DNA from 3 places in the Arthrobacter sp. efr-133-TYG-120 genome. Region 1 is predicted to be linked to each of the others. Evidence: predicted binding sites of a transcription regulator. Region 1 holds the regulator's gene; each other region holds the start of a gene.
The links. Region 1 encodes HrcA, which represses chaperone genes, less so after heat shock. Its sites were predicted from a motif close to TTNGCACTCGNNNNNNNCGAGTGCNAA; they were not measured.
Positions count from the first base shown of each region.

Region 2: a site for HrcA is predicted at 3,572-3,598, ahead of groES (co-chaperone GroES). Genes of this name have one in related genera too.
Region 3: a site for HrcA is predicted at 2,664-2,690, ahead of QRN51_RS18845 (FmdB family zinc ribbon protein). Genes of this name have one in related genera too.

Region 1 is NZ_JARVRI010000010.1:8,586-13,611, forward strand. Features, by position in the region: gene hemW (radical SAM family heme chaperone HemW) at 1-101, shown strand, start outside; gene QRN51_RS05725 (DUF4870 domain-containing protein) at 159-572, opposite strand; gene QRN51_RS05730 (DUF3097 family protein) at 676-1,533, opposite strand; gene hrcA (heat-inducible transcriptional repressor HrcA) at 1,714-2,727, shown strand; gene dnaJ (molecular chaperone DnaJ) at 2,795-3,925, shown strand; gene QRN51_RS05745 (16S rRNA (uracil(1498)-N(3))-methyltransferase) at 3,928-4,704, shown strand; gene QRN51_RS05750 (GerMN domain-containing protein) at 4,736-5,026, opposite strand, start outside.
Region 2 is NZ_JARVRI010000036.1:11,276-16,301, reverse strand. Features, by position in the region: gene QRN51_RS18795 (acyltransferase family protein) at 1-1,086, opposite strand, end outside; gene groL (chaperonin GroEL) at 1,430-3,040, opposite strand; gene groES (co-chaperone GroES) at 3,127-3,423, opposite strand; gene QRN51_RS18780 (hypothetical protein) at 3,648-4,058, opposite strand; gene QRN51_RS18775 (THUMP-like domain-containing protein) at 4,136-5,026, shown strand, end outside.
Region 3 is NZ_JARVRI010000036.1:29,049-34,074, reverse strand. Features, by position in the region: gene QRN51_RS18870 (hypothetical protein) at 1-34, opposite strand, end outside; gene QRN51_RS18865 (hypothetical protein) at 86-346, shown strand; gene QRN51_RS18860 (GNAT family N-acetyltransferase) at 343-963, opposite strand; gene galU (UTP--glucose-1-phosphate uridylyltransferase GalU) at 970-1,875, opposite strand; gene QRN51_RS18850 (5-formyltetrahydrofolate cyclo-ligase) at 1,993-2,598, shown strand; gene QRN51_RS18845 (FmdB family zinc ribbon protein) at 2,753-3,004, shown strand; gene cpaB (Flp pilus assembly protein CpaB) at 3,206-3,964, shown strand; gene QRN51_RS23490 (hypothetical protein) at 3,984-4,229, opposite strand; gene QRN51_RS18835 (AAA family ATPase) at 4,239-5,026, opposite strand, start outside.

The sequences.
Region 1 (5,026 bases):
GCCTGGTTGAACCCGCAGCGGCCTTCCAGGGACGGCTGGTCCTGACCCTCAAGGGCCGGCTACTCGCCGATGCCGTGGTCCGCCGGATCCTTCCGGACTAGCGGCAGGCGTCAGCGCCCGGAGCGGGAGGCTACATAGGCATCCGCCGCGAGGACCGGCTACTTGATCCAGCGCAGGTTGAAGCGGTAGCGGTGCGGCTGACCGTGGTTGACGCGGATTCCGGCCGACACCGAGAAGCAGGTCACTGCGACCCAAATCGCCGTGGCCAAAACCGCGAACAGGTTTCCCACCACCGGGAGCAGGACCAGGATGTTTGCGAGTACTGCGGCAATCGTCGGAGGCAAAGTGAAGTTGAGCGCTTCCTTGGATTCCTGGGCCGTGAACGGGCCACGCTCGCGGAAGATCAGGTAGATCAGGAGCGAAGGCACGCAGCCGAGGATTCCTCCAAAGTGCGCCAGGGTTGCCCACTGCCGGTCTTCCGAGGCAGTCAAGGGCAGCGCGTTGGCAGGAACGCCGTGGTACTGGGACTGGCCCGAGGTGCCGTCCCGATCGTCAGGAGCGTTGTCTGCCACAGTTTCTTCCTTCGAGTGTCTATCGGTGCAGTGTTGCTGTCCCAGAATACTTGCTTGGCACGCGGTCAGCCGACCAACTGCTGTCCCCTACGCAGGTAATTCATCACGGAACGGTCAGGAAATCGATCACTTCCTCCACGCGACCCAGCAGAGACGCCTCCAAATCGGCGTAGCTGTGGACGGCGCCCAGCAGCTTCTGCCAACCCAGTCCGATGTCCTCGGCCGTTTCATGCGGCCAGCCGAACGCCTTCAGGATCCCGGTCTTCCAATCCGTGCCCCGCGCGATGGTCGGCCATTGCTCGATCCCCAACACCTTGGGCCGGATTGCCTGCCAGACGTCCACGTAGGGGTGTCCCACGATCAAGACGTTTCCCGCGGCGCCCGGCAGCATCATGGCGTCGGCAGCAATCCGCGACTCCTTCGAATCCGGGACCAAGTGGTCCACAAGGATCCCGAGACGGCGGCCCGGGCCCGGGGAGAATGCGGCTATTGCCGCCTTGAGATCGTCCACGCCATGCAACGGCTCGACGACGATACCCTCCACCCGGAGGTCATCTCCCCACACCTTTTCCACAAGTTCGGCGTCGTGCTTACCTTCCACCCATATCCGGCTCGCCTTGGCGACTTGGGCCCGCTGGCCGGCGACTCGGACGGATCCTGATGCTGTCCTGCCTGCTGGCGCCGCCCCCTTGGCGGCGGCCGGGCGTGGGGCAGGCGGCAGGAGCTTCACTGCTTGTCCCTCCAGCAGGAATCCGAAGCCAAGCCGGAACGACTTGGCTTTTCCCCGCCGATCCTCCAGCACCACAATGTGCATGCCTCCGGACTTCTCCACCCTGGTCACGGCCCCGACCCAGCCGGACTGGACGTCTTCGAGAACCATTCCGCGTTCAACAGGAACCTCAGGCAGTTGCCGTTTGGCAGGCGAGGAGAGGTCTTGCGGGCCCCAATTGTCGTAAGACACGGTCTTCACACCACTTTGCGCTAGGGGATCGGTCACGGTCCGTGGCGTTGCGCAGGACCGCGCGGGAATCATGTTCGCCGCGAGCGGTACCAATGCTAACAACGAGGTGGCTCATACTAGACTTGTTAGCACTTGGGCATGTTGAGTGCTAACTGTTGAAATGTTGATTGGAGGTGGGCAGTGAGCGAACCACGCAAGCTTGAAGTGTTACGCGCCATCGTGGAGGACTACGTTCACTCCCGCGAGCCGGTCGGTTCCAAAGCCTTGGTTGAACGGCACCATCTGGGAGTGTCGAGCGCAACCATCCGCAATGACATGGCCCTCTTGGAAGAAGAAGGCCTCATTGCCGCACCGCACACGAGCGCCGGCCGCATTCCCACGGACAAAGGTTATCGCCTGTTCGTCGACCGTATTTCCGAGGTCAAACCACTTTCGGCCGCCGAGCGCCGGGCCATCCACTCCTTGCTTGAGGGACCTGACGACGTCGAGGACATCCTTGAGCGCACCGTCCGGCTCCTCTCGCAACTGACCAACCAGGTCGCCGTCGTGCAGTATCCGCACCTGAGCCGCGCGCGCGTCCGGCACATTGAGTTTGTCCTTTTGGCACCGCGCCAGGTCCTGGTGGTGTTGATCGCCGATTCGGGCAAGGTGGAACAGGGCGTTGTGCACGCAGCGACGGACACCGCTGACGACGAACTCATGGCCTTGCGGGCGCGATTCCTTGGAAGCATCGCCGGCTCCCAGCTCGACCTCATGCCGCAAGTGCTGCCATCGGTGGTTGCCCTGTGCCCGCCGGCGCTTCGGAACCTTGCCGGCGCCCTTGCCCACGGCCTGGAAAGGCTTGCCGAGCGGAGCCGCGACGAACGCATGGTCATGGCAGGCACGGCAAACCTGGCCCGCTCCAACGTGGACTTCCCGCTGAGCATCGGTCCGGTCCTCGAAGCGCTTGAGGAACAGGTGGTCATGTTGCGGCTTTTGTCCGACATGGCGGAAGACCCCCGGGGCGTCACGGTGAGTATCGGCCGCGAAAACCCCTACGACGGCCTCTCCGAGGCTTCGGTGGTTGCCACGGGCTACGGTCCGGGCAGCAGTGCCAAGATCGGCATTCTTGGACCCACCCGCATGGACTATCCCAACACCATGGCGGCCGTCCGTGCCGTCGCACGCTACCTTTCCCGCATTCTGGGCGGCTGACGGCCTCGGCTGGAAACCGCCCCGCAAGAAACGCAGTGGAACCGTAAACAAGGAAGAGATACCGACTTTGAGCAGTCACTATGACGTTCTGGGCGTCTCGCCGGAAGCAACCGGCGAGGAGATCAAGAAGGCCTACCGCAAACTCGCACGTAAGCTGCACCCCGATGTGAACCCCGGGGCCGGCGCTGCAGAGGAATTCAAGGCGGTGACCCACGCTTACGAGGTCCTCTCCGACCCACAGAAGCGCCGCGTCTACGACGCCACCGGCAACGAGAACGGGACCGACAACGGTTTCGGCGGCGGCTACGCGGGCCAGGGATTCGCCTTCCAGGACATCTTCGACACCTTCTTCGGCGGAGGAGGTGGCGGCATGCAAGGCCCCGCATCACGCATGCGCCGCGGGCAGGACGCCTTGATCAGTGTCCGCATCGACTTGCGCGAAGCCGTCTTCGGTGTCAACAAAAAGCTCGAAGTGGACACTGCAGTCATCTGTCCCACGTGCGAAGGCTCATGCTGCCGACCGGGCACCCACCCGGAACGCTGCGACATCTGTGGCGGCTCGGGCCAGGTCCAGCGGGCCGTGCGCTCGATCCTCGGCCAGGTCATGACCGCCGCGCCGTGTGGATCATGCGAAGGTTTCGGCTCGATCATCAAGGATCCCTGTAATGAGTGCAACGGCCAGGGCCGCATCCGCAGCCGCCGTTCACTGACCGTCAAGGTGCCTGGCGGCGTCGCTACCGGGACCCGCATCCAGCTGTCGTCGCAAGGCGAAGCAGGCCCCGCAGGCGGGCCTCCCGGCGACCTCTACGTGGAGATCCGGGTCAACAGCGACTCCACCTACATCCGCGAAGGCGACGACCTCCACGCCACGCTGAGCGTCCCCATGACCGCCGCGGCGCTGGGTACCGAGCTCCAGCTTGAGACTTTCGACGGTCCCCAGGAAATCGACGTCAAGTCCGGCACGCAGTCCGGCGAAGTCATCACCCTGCGCGGGCTGGGCGTCACCCATCTCCGCGGCTACGGCAGGGGAGACCTCAAGGTGCACCTTCACGTTGAGACGCCCGGCAAGCTCGACGCCGCACAGGAAGACCTGCTTCGCCAACTGGCCAAGTTGCGCGGGGAGCAGTTCACCGAAGGCAAGCTTGTGGCCAGTGGAGGTATGTTCGCGAAGCTGCGGGACAAGCTCGGTAACCTGTAGCGGTGAGCAACCCCGTATTCTTCACAGCTGCCGGATCGCTTGATGGGCTCGGCCCTGGCGACTCTTTCATGCTTGACGGCGCCGAAGCCAGGCATGCAGTCACCGTCAAGCGCCTGGAAATCGGCGAAGCCGTCGATATCGCCGACGGTGCCGGCAAACGGCTCACGGGCACCGTGGCCGAATCCGGGCAGGGAACCCTGACGGTCCTTGCCTCCGCCGTCCAGGAGGAACACCAGCCAGCCGTACGGCTCGTGTTGGTCCAGGCCCTCGCGAAGGGCGACCGGGACGAGCTCGCCGTCGAAACGGCAACGGAACTCGGGATCGACGCCGTCGTGCCCTGGCAGGCGGAACGTTCCATCGTGCGCTGGAAGGGTGACCGGGCGGCAAAAGCCCACGCGAAATGGCAATCTGTCGCCACGGCAGCCGCCAAGCAGGCGCGGCGCGCGTGGATTCCCGAGGTGCGTGCCGCCGTCGACGGCTCCGGCCTGGCTGCGGCCGTTGCCGCCGCCGATCTGGCGATCATCCTGCACGAGGACGCGAAACGTCCGCTGCGGGAGGTCCTGGAGAAGTGGCACGGCGGGGTTTCCGACGCCGATGCCGGGGCTGGGCGGGAAGTGCTGCTCATTGTCGGCCCAGAGGGCGGCATTTCACCGCGCGAAGTGACGAAACTCAGCGACGTCGGCGCCGTCACCGCGCTCTTGGGCCACCACGTGCTTCGCTCGTCGACGGCGGGTCCTGCCGCCGTCGTGCTCGCCAGTGACATCCTGGGGCGCTGGTAGCCCGCAGCACGTCCTAGATCAGCGGACGTCCTCAGCGAACGGTGAAAGTACGGGTATCAGTCGCGATGTCCGCGTCGTTGGGTCCCATCAAGGAGACCCGCAATTCGTAGCGGCCCGCTCCGAGCCCCACTGTGAAGCTGAAGGTTCCACCCTGTCCCGGAACGGTCGAGGCAGTGACCTGCCCGGCGAGGTACGAGGACTTGTCGCCGTTTGAGTTCTCGCGAAGGATTTGCCAATGCAGCTTCTTCGAGGGGTCCGTGCTTCGGCCGTTGAACTTGACCGGACCGGAAGGCAAGGTCAGGTCCTCCTGCGGGTCGATGAT
Region 2 (5,026 bases), on a different contig from region 1:
CTCGATGAACCTGGTGGTCAGAACAGCCAGGAGGAAGGCACCAACAATGATCACTGTGCCGGACAACCAGCCGGCGTGGGTCTTGCCGGACCAAGCCAGATAGATGACCAACATGGGCCAGTGCCAGAGGTAGAGGGCGTACGAATTGTTTCCCATCCGCACGAGCGGCTTGGAACTGAGGATCCGGTCGATTCCGAACCGGCTCTGGGTCTGGCCTGCCGCGAGGATACAGGCTGCGGCCAGCGTTGGCCACAAGGCCAACCACCCGGGGAAGACCCCCTCGACGTCGAGGATGAGCCCGCAGCTGAGCATCGCCAGGATACCGAGCCAGCCTAGGACGATCCTGGCCGACCTGGGTATTTTGACCGAAGGCAGGAAAAGTGCCAGAAGAGTTCCCAGGGCAAACTCCCACAGCCTGGCCGCCGTCGAGAAGTAGGCCGCCGATTGGTCCGAAGCGGTGTAGAGGACCGAATACACCAGGGAAACCAGGAAGACTAATCCAAAGATGTAACGCAGAAGGGGAACGTACGCGAGCCTGAACCTCCTCGCCACCCAGCCAGCGCCCACGAAGATGATCGGCCAGACAATGAAGACCTGTCCTTGGATGGACAGCGACCAGAAATGCTGTAGCGGGCTGGCCAGGCTGTGGTCCGCGGCGTAGTAGTTGACTGCCTGCGACTGCAGCAGGAAGTTCTCAACGTAGAAGAGTGAAGCCCAGCCCTGCTTGATGGTATCGACCCAGCGGGTGGCCGGCATGAAGAGGAAAGTGGCGGCCAGCGTTCCAACGATCACCGTCACGGCTGCCGGCAAGAGCCTCCGGAAGTGATGAAGGTAGTGCTTGATCAGTTCCGTCTGCCGCCCACCGGCATACCGCCGTGTGAACTGCGCCGTCATGAGGAATGCAGAGACCAGGAGGAAAATATCCACCCCGCCGGAGACCCGGCCGAACCAGATGTGGTAGGTGACAACCATGAGGACGGCAACAGATCGAAGCCCTTGGATCTCAGGACGGAACGTTGATTTGGGGGCCGATTTCTGCGTCTCGCCGCTAGTTCGCCGTAGCGCAATCGGGCGCGTGGTTGTCAAATTCTTGCCTCCAGGGTGCTACTCAAACCGTCTACCCTACTGATTCGAAATGTTCGTCGTCAATTGAGACCGCGTTCAACCAACTTCCTATGATCCATTAGGACACAAGGGGCTGGGAGCTTCCGGAGCGTTGTCTGGGTCAATCCTCCATGCCGTTTTCCGGGCAACGCGGGGTCGCTTACGGCCCATCCGGCAGCACCCAATGGGCCGTAAGTGACCCCGCGTTGCTTTAAAAAGAAAGGCCCGGCCCCCTCAAGGGGACCGGGCCTTCTTTCACGCAGATGGGCCCACACCGCCCGGGCTCCCTGGCCGAAGCGAAGCGAGGCTAGGGAGGCGGTGGGGACTAGTGGCTGTGGCCTGCGTGCTCGTCTTCCTCGGCCGGCTTCTCGACAACAAGGGTCTCGGTGGTGAGAACCAGGGCTGCGATGGATGCGGCGTTCTGGAGTGCGGAGCGGGTGACCTTGACGGGGTCGATCACGCCGGCGGCGATCAGGTCCTCGTACACGCCGGACTTCGCGTTGAAGCCGTGGTTGGCTTCCAGCTCGGCAACCTTGGCCACGACGACGTAACCGTCGAAGCCGGCGTTCTGGGCGATCCAGCGAAGGGGCTGGGTCAGGGCACGGCGAACGATGCCGACGGCGGCAGCCGCGTCGCCTTCCAGTGCCTTGACGGCAGAGTCCTCGTCCAGTGCCTTGAGGGCGTGGATGAGGGCGGATCCACCGCCGGAGACGATGCCCTCTTCCAGGGCAGCACGCGTGGAGGACACTGCGTCCTCGATGCGGTGCTTCTTTTCCTTGAGCTCGACCTCGGTGGCTGCGCCGACCTTGATGACGCCGATGCCTCCTGCCAGCTTCGCAAGCCTTTCCTGCAGCTTTTCGCGGTCCCAATCGGAGTCGGTGCGGGTCAGCTCTGCACGGATCTGGGCGACGCGCGCTGCGACGTCCTCAGGCGTACCGGCGCCGTCAACAATGGTGGTGTTGTCCTTGGTGACGGTGATCCGGCGGGCGCTGCCGAGGACCTCGAGGCCAACCTGGTCCAGGGACAGGCCGAGCTCCGGGGAAACAACCTGGGCGCCGGTCAGGGTGGCAATGTCCTGCAGCATGGCCTTGCGGCGGTCGCCGAAGCCCGGAGCCTTGACGGCAACGACGTTCAGGGTGCCACGGATACGGTTCACGATCAGCGTGGACAGTGCCTCGCCGTCGATGTCCTCAGCAATGATAAAGAGGGGCTTGGCAGCCTGCAGGGCCTTCTCGAGGAGCGGCAGGAATTCCTGCAGCGAGGAGATCTTGCCCTGGTTGATCAGGATGAGCGCGTCTTCCAGAACAGCTTCCTGGCGTTCCGCGTCAGTGACGAAGTACGGGGACAGGTAGCCCTTGTCGAACTGCATGCCCTCGGTCAGGACCAGTTCGGTCTGCGTGGTGGAGGACTCTTCGATGGTGATGACGCCATCCTTGCCGACTTTGCCGAAAGCCTCGGCGAGGAGCTCGCCGACCTCATCGCTCTGGGCAGAGATCGCGGCAACGCTGGCAACCTGGGTGCCTTCAACTTCGCGGGCGTTCTCCAGGAGGCGGGCAGCCACGGCCTGGACGGAAACCTCGATGCCGCGCTTGATTTCGCCAGGTGCGGCTCCGGCGGCAACGTTGCGCAGGCCTTCCTTGACGAGTGCCTGTGCCAGCACGGTGGCGGTGGTGGTGCCGTCACCTGCGACGTCGTTGGTCTTGGTGGCGACTTCCTTGGCCAGTTGCGCACCAAGGTTCTCATACGGGTCGTCGAGTTCGACTTCGCGGGCGATCGTCACGCCGTCGTTGGTGATGGTGGGAGCTCCCCACTTCTTGTCCAGAACGACGTTGCGGCCACGCGGGCCAAGGGTGACCTTGACCGTGTTGGCGAGCTTGTCAATGCCTGCTTCGAGCGAGCGACGGGCAGCGTCGTTAAACGCAAGCTGCTTTGCCATGGTTGTGTCCTTTCAAGACGGAAAACCCGCACCGCTGATTCGACCGGAAGAAGTCCGACTCGATCTGCGATGCGGGATCCAGGGAATTACTTAACGACGATCGCCAGAACGTCGCGGGCGGACAGAACGAGGTATTCGTTGCCGCCGGTCTTGACTTCAGTTCCGCCGTACTTGGAGTAGATGACGACGTCGCCGACGGTTACGTCGACGGGGACGCGGTTGCCGTTGTCGTCGAAGCGGCCGGGGCCAACTGCGACAACTTCGCCTTCCTGCGGCTTTTCCTGTGCAGTGTCCGGGATGACCAGGCCGGAAGCCGTGGTCTGCTCTGCTTCGAGCGGGCGGACAACAATGCGATCCTCGAGAGGCTTAATGGAGACCGACACTCGGATCTCTCCTTTACGTGAGGTAGTACATGGACTATCAAACCAGGGATGCCGTGGCGGGCTTACCGTCGTCGCGGTGCCGGTAAGTGCCTGGCGGCATGATTAGCACCCGCCTAGGGAGAGTGCTAATCAAGACTCTATGTAAGCATTAGCACTCGGTCAAGGCGAGTGCCAGAATTCCGTCATGGGTGAACGCCCGAAGCGCCACTTGCGGCTCGAGTAGCTCATTGACCGGCGAGGTCGTCGAAGTCGACGTCCTCGCCGTCGTCATAGTCTTCCTTCGGCGCGTTTCCGCGGTTCAGGTAGAGCACTACGCCGCTGGCGAGCGCGACGACGCCGAACACCACCAGCCCGACGATCGCTGCGATGCGGGCACCGGTGTAGGTGTCACGGATGTCCCGGGCCTCGTCGGTGGCGTCCTGGACGCTCTTTCCGGTCATGGAGTAGGTGGCCGCGTTGAAGGAGTCGAGGAAGAAAATAATGATCAAGAGCGCAATGCAGACAACGGCAATCAAAACACCGACGATGAGTGCGGGGCGGGCATACTTGGAGAGATTTCCGGCGAAGGGACGTTTATCGGGGGCAAAGGGAGAACCATTGGCGTCGTCAGGCTGGCGTACTGGGTTGTCTTCCATGGCATCAACCCTATCCGCCCGGGTGGTCGCGGTTCCCCCTCCGCACTCTATGACGGGCGAGCATTAGGCTGGTTCCCATGGCTGACACACCCCAGGACCAGATTGCCCCTTTGCTGACAACGGAAGGTTGGGAACTCCTGGCATCCTTGGGACCATACCGCGACGGCGAAGCCTTCGCCCTCAACGCGCGCCTGCGCAAAGACGGCCACTCCCCCGCGCTCGTGGCCGCCGTCCTCACCCAATCCAGGCTCCGCACCCGGGCCGAGGCCAAGTTCGGAGAATTCGCCCGGCAGATGCTCTTCACCCAGGCCGGCCTGGAACAGGCCACCCGCCTCAATGTTGCAGCCAGGCACGCCGAGCGATTCGCCAAGGCAGGCACGCGGCACGTGGCGGACCTGGGCTGCGGGCTCGGAGCGGACTCCATGGCCATGGCCTCCATGGACATCGAGGTCACCGCCGTGGAGCTCGACGAGACCACCGCAGCCTGCGCCACCATCAACCTCATTCCGTTCCCGCACGCGACGGTAGTGCACTCCGACGCAACCTCGGTGCCCCTCGACGGGGTCGACGGCGTGTGGCTCGATCCGGCGCGACGCACGACGTCGTCGTCGGGAACCAAACGGATCTGGGATCCGGAGGCGTTCTCGCCGCCGTTGTCCTTCGTTGAATCATTGGCGGCGACCGGCAAGTCCGTCGGGGTCAAAATGGGCCCGGGCATGCCGCACGAATCGGTACCGGCCGGCTGCGAGGCACAGTGGGTTTCGGTGGGCGGGGACGTCACGGAAGTGACGCTGTGGTTCAACGACGTCGCCCGTCCCGGCATCCGCCGCGCTGCCCTGGTACTCGGGCCGCAAGGCGCAGCCGAGATCACCAGCGCCGAAGATTTCGACGGCGGTCCGGTGCCCGACGTCGGGCCCGTGGAGGGATACCTGTACGAACCGGACGGGGCGGTGATCCGTGCGGGCCTG
Region 3 (5,026 bases), on a different contig from region 1:
GCAATGCGGTTGCGGTGCTCTGCATGGTTTCCATTGCTTTCTCCTGCCGAGGGGTGATTGACAGAACCACCCCGGCTTGCAGTTCATGAGCGTCTTCGTCGATGACATCTGCCGGGATGTCACCGGCCATTTGGACGTGGTTGTGACGATTCCGCAGTATGTATGGCGCAACCCAAACAATCCACAGCGCGACAGCAATGACCAATATCACCGAGCTGCTGAGAGGGAAGTCCACAATCAAAACCGTAGAAGGAAATACGCAGAGGCCGCCGCATTGCCCACGGTGTGTCGTCGGAGAGTCGGCAAATCAATGGATTTACCGGCTCTCATCCACTGGGCCGACTAGTTGGCTCCGCGTCTCAGCCAAGCGGCCAGCAAACCGCCGGGGACCTCTTCCGAGGTCAACGCAAAGCTTCGGTGGTCAGCCCATTCTCCGTTGATGTGGAGGAAACGCTCACGGCGGCCTTCGTCACGGAATCCCAGCTTCTCAACGACGCGTAGGCTCGGCCCGTTCTCGGGCCTGATGTTGATCTCCATCCGGTGCAGGCCCAGAGCCTCAAAGCAATGGTCGGTGGCCATGGCAACCGCGGTGGGAGCTATTCCGCGGCCGGCCCGCGCCTGGTCGACCCAATAACCAAGCGTGGCCGTCATCGCCGACCCCCACATTATCGAGGAGACCGTGAGCTGCCCGACGATCCTGGGCTCGGGGAACCCGGGAATGCGCTCCGTGATCACGAACGGAAGGGCACTCGCTTGCCGAGCCTGCGAGTTGAGGGAAGCCACCATCTGCCGATAATTCGGCAGGCGACCGCCAGGGGCCGGGTTGGAGGCTTCCCAAGGCGCCAGCCAATCACTGTTGCGTGAGCGGACCTCGGTCCATTCCTTCTTGTCCCGGTAGTGAATGGGACGCAAGATGAGGTCGCCACTCTCCAACGTCACCGGCCAAATGGCCGACCCCCACACGATGAGCTACTTGCTGAGGCCGGCGGCGAAGCCGGGCAACCACTCACGCAGACCGGGACCGAGATCTTCGCTGTCGCACGCCAGCTGGACGCAGGCTTTGAGGTAGCTCAGCTTGTCCCCGGTGTCGTATCGACGGCCACGGAAGACCACTCCATACACGCCGCGGCCTTCGCCCTCCTCGGCGGCCAGGACCTGGAGGGCATCCGTCAGTTGGATTTCCCCGCCACGTCCCGGCTCGGTGTGCTCAAGGACGTCAAATACGGCGGGGTGAAGCACGTAGCGGCCAATCACGGCCAGGTTTGATGGAGCTTCATCTGCGGCTGGCTTTTCCACAAGCTGCTTGATCCGGACGTAGCCGTCTTCGCCGATATCCTCGATGTCAGCGCAGCCATAGGAACTGATCTGGGAGGGCTCCACCTCAATGAGGGCTACGACTGATCCGCCGGTCTTCTGCTGGACCTCAATCATGTCGCTGAGGAGTGTGTCCCGGGCGTCGATCAGATCGTCACCGAGAAGAACCGCGAACGGCTCATAGCCGACGTGCTGCTTGGCACGCAGCACCGCATGGCCCAAGCCCTTGGGGTCGCCTTGGCGAACATAGTGGATGTCGCCCAGGCCGCTCGTGGCCTGTACAGCGTCCAATTTGGTGATGTCTCCCTTGGCCTCAAGGGTCGCTTCAAGCGCCGGGACACGGTCAAAGTGGTCTTCCAATGCGCGTTTGTTGCGTCCCGTGATCATCAGGATGTCGTTGAGGCCGACGCCCACGGCTTCCTCAACCACGTATTGGATGGCCGGCTTATCGACCACCGGCAGCATTTCCTTGGGCATGGCCTTTGTAGCCGGCAGGAATCTGGTACCGAGCCCCGCAACGGGGATCACGGCCTTGCGGACGGCGCAGCTATTGGAAGTCACCGGACTAATCTAACGGAAGGAGCTGGACATTGGGCAAAAGAGTCCCGGGGCGCACAGCGGTGAAGCTCCCTTTCCTGCCCATCCCCGGGCCGCACAGCAGCAAGAACTGGAGCAAAGATGACTTTGAAGGACGATATCCGCCGGGACAACCGCAAGCGCAGGCTCACCTTGACCGCGCAACAGCGTGCTGACGCTGGAACGGGGATTGCCCGCCATGGCCTCCTGTGGGCGGATGCGGTTACCCAAGGGAATCCGTCGACTTTCGCGGCTTATGTCGGCGTGGCTGCCGAGCCGCCGACAATGCCCTTGCTCGCTGCGCTCCACGCCGCCGGGCACCGGGTCCTCCTTCCCGTCTGTGAACCGGAACGGCGTCTGAGCTGGGTCTATTGGACACCGGAAACGTCTTTTGTCCGCTCGAACTACGCCCCGATTGACGAGCCCGTGGGCGAACGATTCGACAGTGGCGCCATCAAGGATGCGGCTGGAATCTTCCTTCCGGCCACCGCGGTCGATGAAAGCGGAAACCGTATCGGGCAAGGGGGCGGTTACTACGACCGGCTCCTCGACAAGCTCGACGCCGACGGGCAGCGTCCGCCGACTGTCGCCGTCGTATATGACCACGAAGTGTTGCCCGCGGGGACGATCCCCGCACAATCGTTCGACAAGCCCGTGGCCGAGGCACTTACCCCTAACCGGGTTGTACGCCTGGTTGCGGCGGCTTGACCGAGTTTGAGGTCTGTCTACTCCGCCACATTCCGTAGTAGCGGCCTCGACTCCGGATGATAGAATTGGCACTCAGGCCCTGCGACTGCTAATGGACGGAACAATCCGCCTTGGCAGCACAGGACCTGCAGTTCGTCCCGGAGGAGGATCACCAGTGCCCACATATGCCTATGCCTGCAAAGACTGCGGACATGCCTTTGACATCGTTCAGACTTTCACGGACAGCTCGCTGTCCGACTGCCCTGAATGCCAAGGGTCGTTGCGTAAGAAGTTCAACAGCGTGGGCGTCGTCTTCAAGGGATCGGGCTTCTACCGCACCGACTCCCGGGATTCCAAGGGAAGCACCGTTTCGGCCGCTCCCGCCGCACCAGCTGCGTCTCCGGCTCCGGCGGCTGCCGCGAGCTGATAGCCGTTTCCGGCTGCCCCCGGTTTTCCACAAAGCACGACGTTTCCACATAACTCAACGTTTCCACATAGCTCAATAGGGCCCTGCCACGGGACCTGCGTGCCCCGTTAGCGTGGCACCATGCCAAAAATCCCGAACGTATCCCCGGGCCCTGTGCCTGCCGGATCTTCGTCGCTTCCGCGCGATAGGATCCCGTCGCCGATGAGCATGGCCCGTACGCGTCGCCTTCAGGTTCTTCCTTTCAGGGCGGCGGGCGGGCGCCTCGGCGCTCCCACGCGACAATCCGGGCATCGACGCTTCGCTGGCTGGCTAAACCACAACCGCCGCCTCGTGGTGGCCCTTCTGCTATGCGTGGCCGCCGGGATCGCGGTCCACCAGCTGACTCCCCCTTCGGAGCAGCGAGTCACGGTCCTGGCCGCCGCGCGGGATCTTCCTGCCGGGTCCACTTTGATGGATTCCGACCTCAAACCCCTCGAAGTCCTTCCAGATGGAGTTCCCGCGGGGGCGCTCTCCCCCAAAACCGGATACGGCGGGAAGCAGCTTGCCTCGCCCCTGCGAAAGGGGCAGATCCCCACGGACGCCCAACTCCTGGGACCGGGCCTGCTCACCGGCACCGCACCCGCGACGGCGGCCGTTCCACTTCGCATGGCCGATCCCGCTTCAATCCAGCTCATCTCGCCGGGCCAGGTGGTCGACGTTGTGCTCACCGCAGCAGATGGGCCTGAAGGGCCCGGCAAGAAATCCGAACTCCTGGCATCTGCGGTCCCGGTCTTGTGGACATCCGGGCAGGGAGGCAAGGCCACCCAATGGTTGGGCACGAACGAGGCGGACGGCCTTGTGGTTGTCGCCGCCAATCCGCAACAGGCCGAAATCCTCGCCGGAGCTTCCACGCGAGGGAAACTGTTCTTTGTCCTCGTCAATCCCTCTGACAACCGGCAATCCCGAGCCCCGGCCGGATAACCACGAGCAAATGGAGGGTTCAGCCCCAGTGCGGGGGCCTTTGCTCCTTCAGCCAGGCGTCGTGGTCATAGCCAGGCTCATCGCCCCAACGGCGTGGATCATCCTCGGAGGCTTTCTTGGGCAGAATACTCTCTCCTGCCGGCTTCCGCTCCGGTGCGGGCTTCACTTTTGTTTTCTCCTGCTCGTCCAACTCCGCGTCAGGGCCCAGCGCATCGGCACTGGTGTCCGCAGCGCACTTGGATTGAGTGCTTTTGCTTTCCGCCATTGCGCTTCCTTAGGGGATCGCCGGTCCCGAGCCAGTGCCTTGCGTACCGCGGGGGCCTTGCATACCATCAGGCCCGGCCGTGGCATGGTCCGCCTGACTGTTCAGTTCCAATTGTTCAACATCAACATCCAGGAATCCATCCTGGACGGCACTATACGAGGGTGCCGTCGGCTTCTCCAGCCCCAGATAGGAACCGATGCGGTCGGCGCAGGACGAAGGATCCGTGAATACTTCAATGGTCCACAAGGACATGTAACGCCAACCCAGGCGTTCCAGAAGTTGGGGCCGGAGCCTGCTGCGCTCCCTGACGCTCATGCGGCGGTACCGTTCCGTGCCATCCGATTCAATGGCCACCGGGGTGGGCATTTCGGTGTCATCGCGACCTATGGTGTGCACGGGATCGGCTGCCGCGGCAATGTCCAAGGCTCCATCGTAGTGGTGCCACACCCGGGCTCCGCGTGCACGGAGCCGCTCGCCCAGATCCGCCACCAACGGATCCTCACCGAGCGCCTGCTCGCTGGCAGCAGCCCTGGTGGCGGGCGTCCCCAGGTCCGAATTCCCGGACAATTCACGGTCCAGGAGTTCATGGAAATCAACGGCGCCGTGAGCCAACCTGTCCAGGTCGAGGTCCTCCGGACGGAAGCAGCTCAGGACGTGCAACGACCTCCGGGATCGGGTCATTGCCAAGGCAAACTTGTTTCGCCCGCCTTCGACGGAGAGCGGCCCGAAACTGTGCAGAGCCCGGCCGTGCGGGGTGCGCCCAAAGCCCAGGGAGAAGATGATGTGGTCGCGGACCA